Regions from separate parts of the Janthinobacterium sp. GL_088 genome, predicted to be linked through region 2. Evidence: predicted binding sites of a transcription regulator. Region 2 holds the regulator's gene; the other holds the start of a gene.
The links. The regulator LexA, encoded in region 2, represses DNA repair genes until DNA is damaged. The targets are predictions, from matches to a motif close to ACTGTATNNNNATACAGT.

Region 1: the regulator LexA is predicted to act here: its motif matches at 1,911-1,928, upstream of recA (recombinase RecA).

The regions. Positions count from the first base shown of each region.
Region 1 covers NZ_CM174453.1:6,134,620-6,138,033, forward strand. Annotated here, with positions in the region: gene recX (recombination regulator RecX) at 113-568, opposite strand; gene recA (recombinase RecA) at 704-1,807, opposite strand; gene AC3IQ7_RS27445 (response regulator) at 2,062-2,796, shown strand; gene AC3IQ7_RS27450 (sensor histidine kinase) at 2,793-3,414, shown strand, end outside.
Region 2 covers NZ_CM174453.1:5,117,069-5,120,482, reverse strand. Annotated here, with positions in the region: gene purF (amidophosphoribosyltransferase) at 1-140, shown strand, start outside; gene AC3IQ7_RS22810 (cystathionine gamma-synthase family protein) at 183-1,424, shown strand; gene lexA (transcriptional repressor LexA) at 1,491-2,126, opposite strand; gene rpsF (30S ribosomal protein S6) at 2,402-2,791, shown strand; gene priB (primosomal replication protein N) at 2,812-3,111, shown strand; gene rpsR (30S ribosomal protein S18) at 3,137-3,414, shown strand, end outside.

The DNA of each region.
Region 1 (3,414 bases), 1.0 Mb from region 2:
CGCACAGCGTTCGAGCGCCAGCATACCCGATCGCGCGGCGTCGCCATACGGGAAACAGATGGCGTTTGGGAGCGCAGTTCATGGCGGCACGACGGGGCCGCCATGGCCAGCCTTATTCCTCGTCGGGGTCCAGCCCCTTCAAGGCCACCTGCACGGCGCGCTGCGAAAAGCCGCGCTGCATCAAAAAACGCATCTGCTTGTTGCGTTGCTCGGCATCTTGCGCCACTTCACCAAATTTGCGGCGCCACACTTCGCAGGCGCGTGCGGTCTCGCCTTCGGCCAGGCCTGCCTTGAGTTCCTGCAGCGCCTCGCCGGCTATGCCATGGCTTTGCAATTCGGCCATGATGCGGCTATTCCCGAAGCGGGCCGAGCGGCGGTGGATCAGCGACTCGGAAAAGCGCTCCTGCGACAGCCAGTTGGCTTGCTCCAGGCTGTCGAGCAAGGCTTCCACGTCATCACCCTCCTGCGCATGGCGCTGCAGCTTGCGCCGCAATTCCATGCGGCTATGCTCGCGCATCGACAAAAAGCGGAGCGCCCTGCCCTTCAGGCTTAGTTGTACTGCGGCCATACACCCACCTTGTCTTTCATTCCACGATCACAGCCCCCAAACACAATCGCCGCCCGGCGCAACAGCGCGGGACGGCGATCATGGTCACACCTTGCCAGACACCATCCGCCAGTGCGAATGGTGGCTGACGGCAGCTTACTCGGCAGCCTTGGCTTCTGCCTTGGCAGCCTTGTCGGCGGCTTTATCGGCTTTTTCCGGCTTTTCAGCGGCCAGCGGCGGCAGTTCGCGCACGCCCAGCGACGCGCGGACCTTGTTTTCGATCTCACGGGCCAGCGCCGGACGCTCTTGCAGGAAGGCGCGGGCATTGTCCTTGCCCTGGCCGATGCGTTCGCCGTTGTAGCTATACCACGAACCGGATTTTTCCACGATCTTGGCATCCGAACCCAGGTCCAGGATTTCGCCTTCGCGCGAGGTGCCGGCGCCATACAGGATGTCGAAGTGCGCTTCCTTGAACGGTGGCGCGATCTTGTTCTTGACGACCTTGACCTTGGTTTCATTGCCGATCACTTCATCGCCGGACTTGATCGAGCCGGTGCGGCGGATATCCAGGCGCACGGAGGCGTAGAATTTCAGCGCATTGCCGCCGGTGGTCGTTTCCGGGCTGCCGAACATCACGCCGATCTTCATGCGGATCTGGTTGATGAAGATGACCAGGGTATTCGTGCGGTTGATCGAACCGGTCAGCTTGCGCAGAGCTTGCGACATCAGGCGTGCTTGCAGGCCTGGCAGGGAGTCGCCCATGTCGCCTTCGATCTCGGCGCGTGGCGTCAGTGCGGCTACGGAGTCGATGACGACGAGGTCGACGCTGCCCGAACGCACGAGGGCGTCGCAGATTTCCAGCGCCTGCTCGCCCGTGTCCGGTTGCGAGATCAGCAATTCATGCAAGTTCACGCCCAGCTTTTGCGCGTAACCGACGTCCAGCGCGTGCTCGGCATCGATAAAGGCGCAAGTGCCGCCCAGTTTTTGCATTTCAGCAATGGTTTGCAGGGTCAGGGTGGTTTTACCCGACGATTCCGGACCATAGATCTCCACCACGCGGCCGCGCGGCAAGCCGCCCACGCCCAGCGCGATATCGAGGCCGAGCGAACCGGTCGACACGACTTGCACTTCTTCGATCGCCGCGCTGGCATCCATGCGCATGACCGAACCTTTGCCAAACTGCTTCTCGATCTGCGCCAGTGCGGCGGCGAGCGCCTTGGCTTTTTCCGATGCGGGTACTACAGCTTTTTTATCGTCCATATGTTCTTTCAGCCGTTCTACAGGTGCGGATTCACGAGACGCATCTACGTGAACCGTGCAGCCTGCGATAGCGCCAGTGGGTTAAATTCTTTACACAGACAGTACTGTATAAAAAAACAGTGATCAATGCAAGCGGAACGTGGATTTGTTTTGAAACAGATCAATACAAGCCTGGTTTCTCACAAAAACTCGCCACCTTGCGGAAAATGAAACACAATACAAACTTCTACCGCCGCAAGCATAGGAAGTGCACCATGCGTATTTTACTTGCCGAAGATGACAGCGTGCTGGCCGATGGCCTGACCCGCTCGCTGCGCCAGTCCGGTTATGCGATCGACTACGTCAAGACGGGCCAGGAGGCCGATACGGCCCTGTCCACCCAGGAATTCGACTTGCTGATCCTCGACCTGGGCCTGCCGAAAATGTCCGGCCTGGAAGTGCTGCGCCGCCTGCGCGCGCGCGCCTCGCTGTTGCCCGTGCTGATACTGACGGCCGCCGATTCCATCGAGCAACGCGTGAATGGCCTCGACCTCGGTGCCGATGATTATATGGCCAAGCCGTTCGCCCTGTCGGAACTGGAGGCAAGAGTGCGCGCCCTGACGCGCCGCGGCGCCGGCGGCGGCGCCACCATCATCAAGCATGGCCCCCTCAGCTACGACCAGGTGGGGCGCAGCGCCTACATCAACGACCAGATGCTCGACCTGTCGGCGCGCGAACTGGGCTTGCTGGAAATCTTGCTTGGCCGCACCGGCCGCCTCGTCTCGAAAGAGCAGCTGGTCGACCACCTGTGCGAATGGGGCGAAGAAGTGTCGAACAACGCCATCGAAGTGTATGTCCACCGCTTGCGCAAGAAGATCGAAGTGGGCGGCGTGCGCATCGCCACCGTGCGCGGCCTCGGCTATTGCCTGGAAAAATACTCGGAAACGGCGCGCCTGAACGCTGAAGCGGGCGAGTCGGCAAGCCCGGCCAGCGGACCCGCCAGCAAGTGAAGGCGCGCGAGGCGCCAGCGGACGAGCCAGAAGACGACGACTGGTTCGAGCCGCCCACCACGGAACAGGATGACACCATCGAGCATTCGCTGTTCGGCGAAATCCTCGACTGGATGCTGGCGCCCTTGCTGCTGCTGTGGCCGATGAGCATTGCCATCACCTACCTGGTGGCCAAGGGCATCGCCAATCAGCCGTTCGACCATGCGCTGGAAGACAGCGTGACGGTGCTGACGCAGCAGGTCAAGCAGGCCGACGGCGCCATGCTGCGCCGCGTGCCGGAAAAGAACAGCAGTAATAGCGGCCGCGACTTCCTGCGCGGCGACGATATCGACACCCTGTATTACCTGGTAGTGGGTCCGCGCGGCGAATATCTGGACGGCGACCGCGACTTGCCCCCGCCACAGGACGCCGACAAATACCGCAGCGGCATGGTGCTGTTTCGCAACGACACCATCCATGGCACGCCCGTGCGCGTGGCGTTCAGCTATCTCGACATCCCTTCCGGCAACGACGATGAGCCCAGCCGCGCGCTGGTGCAAGTGGCGGAAACCCTGGAAAAGCGCGCCCAGCTGGCCAATGAAATCATCAAGGGCGTGATCTTGCCGCAGTTCATCATCC
Region 2 (3,414 bases):
ATGGCGTCTACGTGACGGGCGACGTGTCGCAGGAATACCTGGATCGCCTGGAGTATGCACGCCACCATCCGAAGGCGGCAGCGCCCGAAGATACGCCGCGTTCCCAGCTGAACCTGAACCTGGCGACGACAGAAGCATAAGTACCTGCCCGGCCGATGCCGGGCTTTTTTTTCTTTGCGATCATGAACGATAAAAAAAACTACGGCTTTACCACCACCATCCTGCATAACGACCGCCGCAAGGGCATCGAGCACGGCTCCCTGCACAAGCCCGTGCACACTTCCGTTGCTTTTGGTTACGCCGATGCGCGCCAGCTCGCTTCCGTGTTCCAGGGCAAGGAGCCGGGTTTCCGCTACGGCCGCCAGGGCAATCCGACCGTCTCCGCGCTGGAAGACAAGGTCAACAAGATGGAGGACGGCGTGGCGACCCTGTGCTTCGCCACCGGCATGGGCGCCATCGGCGCCGTGGTGCAATCCTTGCTGCGCGCCGGTGATCACGTCGTGTCGTCGGCCTTTTTGTTCGGCAACACCAACAGCCTGTGGCAAACGGTGACGGGGCAGGGCATCGCCGTGTCCTTCGTCGACGCCACCGACGTGGCCAACGTGGCGGCCGCCATCACGCCGTCCACGCGCATCGTGTTTGTCGAAACCATCGCCAATCCGCGCACGCAGATCGCCGACCTGGCAAAGATCGGTGACTTGTGCCGTGAGAAGGGTATTTTGTACATCGTCGACAACACCATGACGACGCCATACCTGTTCCGTCCGAAAGCGGTGGGCGCGGGCCTGGTCGTCAATGCGCTGACGAAATCGATTGGCGGTCACGGCAATGCGCTGGGCGGCAGCTTGACGGACACGGGCGTGTTCGACTGGACGCTGTATCCGAACATCTTTGAGAATTATAAAAAGGCGGCACCGGCACAATGGGGCATTGCGCAAATCCGCGCGAAGGCCTTGCGCGATTTCGGCGCCTCGCTGGGCCCGGAAGCGGCGCACCACATCGCCGTCGGCGCGGAAACCATGGCCTTGCGCATGGATCGCACCTGCTCGAACGCCCTGGCGCTGGCCACCATGCTTGCCGCCGATCCGCGCGTAGCGGCCGTGCATTACCCGGGCTTGGCGTCGCACCCGCAGCACGCGCTGGCGACGGATTTGTTCCGCAGCTATGGCTCGCTGTTCAGCTTTGAGCTGAAAGATGGCATCGACTGCTTCGATTTCCTCAATCGTCTCAATCTTGCTATTCCAGCGAGCAACCTCGGCGACACGCGCACCTTGGTGATTCCCGTCGCCCATACGATTTTCTACGAGATGGGCGCCGAGCGCCGCGCCAGCATGGGCATCGCCGAATCGCTGATACGCGTGTCGGTGGGTATCGAAGATGAAGCAGACTTATTGGAAGATTTCAGTAACGCCCTGGATGCATAAGCAGCCGCGCATGTAAAAAGGGCCGCGACAGTCATGCTGTCGCGGCCCTTTTTTTACGCTGAAAGCTTAATGCCAGCTGCGCATCAGTCCGACGGCGAGGCCTTCCAGCGCAAACTCGTCTTCCGGCGACACGGTGATCACCTTGAAGTCGGGGTTTTCCGGCAGCAGTTCGATGACGGAGCCCGTCTTCTTGTAGCGCTTGACGGTGACTTCGTCGCCGATGCGGGCGACGACGATCTGCCCGTTCTTGGCGCTGTCGACTTTTTTCACGGCCAGCAAATCGCCATCCATGATGCCGGCGTCGCGCATGGACCAGCCGCGCACCTTCAGCAGGAAGTCGGGCTTGGCCGAAAACAGGGCCGGGTCGACGTTATAGCTCGCTTCCAGGTTTTCCTGCGCCAGGATGGGCGAGCCTGCAGCCACCCGGCCGATCAGGGGCAGCGACATCAGCAGGGCCGCCGGCACTTTCGACGGCGCCGCTTCGGCGGCCGCGCCGATCAGGCGGATGCCGCGCGAGGTGCCGGGCGAAATCTCGATCGCGCCCTTGCGGGCCAGGGCCTGCAAATGCTCTTCGGCCGCATTGGCCGATTTGAAACCCAGTTCATTGGCGATTTCCGCACGGGTGGGAGGAAAGCCCGTGTTTTCAATCGCGTCCTTGATCAGGTTCAGGATTTGTTCTTGTCGTGCTGTCAGCTTGATCATGAGCGGTGGGTGCATACTAAAATGCTGTCTATATGAACAGTCTGTATTTTTGTACAGTATCGCCCACTATGCAAGGGGATTTCCGTGTTTTCGGCGAATTTTGCAAGAAATACTTGCCCATGGGCCGAAAGCACGCTGGCGCACGGGCTTTTCGGGTGCTGGTGGAAGGAATGATTGAAACGTTTGCAAAAGGCGGTTATAATCTTCGGCTGACCTTCCCACACCCGTCTTGACGCCGGGGTGGGCGATTATCAATCCGACCTGAAGGAGTTTGCATGCGTCATTATGAAATAGTCTTTATCGTCCATCCGGACCAAAGCGAGCAAGTGCCCGCGATGATCGAACGCTACAAAGCCAGCGTAACCACCCGCGGCGGTTCGGTTCACCGCGTGGAAGATTGGGGCCGCCGTCAAATGGCTTACTCGATCCAAAAGCTGCCTAAAGCACACTACATCTGCCTGAACATCGAATGCGACAACGAGACCCTGGTCGAGTTGGAAACAGCATTCAAATTCAATGATGCCGTGTTGCGTCACCTGACCGTTAAAATGAAGAAAGCTGAAACAGCTCCTTCGCCGATGATGAAATCGGTACAACGCGAAGACGCGGCCAAAAGCCACCGCACCGAAGCACCAGCAGCCGCTCCAGCCGCAGCAGCAGCTTAATTCTTGACCAGGATCGTGCGCTGAACCAGCTACAAGTCACCGCCATCATTGCCGAGCGCGAAATATTGCGCTATACCCCGGCAGGGCTGCCGATTGTGAATGCAGTATTGCAACACAGTTCGCAGCAGATGGAAGCAGGGATTGCCCGTTTGACCGAGTTTGATGTTGCCGCGCTAGCCGCTGGCGAAATCTCAGGCCGGTTCAGTCAGGCAAGCTTGGGCGGGGTATATCAGTTCACGGGTTTCCTGGCCAGGAAGAGCCGCAACAGCAAGAGTTTGGTGTTTCACATCATTGATTTTAGTGCAGTCAATTTTGACTAGCGCATTTTAGATACAGGAGCCTGACATGGCATTCGGTAAAAAGTTCGACAAAAATAAGCTCAAGCTTAAAGAAAAACGCAAACAGCAAAACCCGTTGTTCAAACGCAAGAAGTTCTGCCGCTTCACCGCAGCTCACGTTGAGCAAGTCGACTACAAAGACGTCGACACGCTGAAAGACTTCGTCCAAGAAAACGGCAAGATCATGCCAGCACGCCTGACCGGTACCAAAGCGCACTACCAGCGCCAAGTTGACACCGCAATCAAGCGCGCTCGCTTCCTCGCGCTGCTGCCATACACCGATCT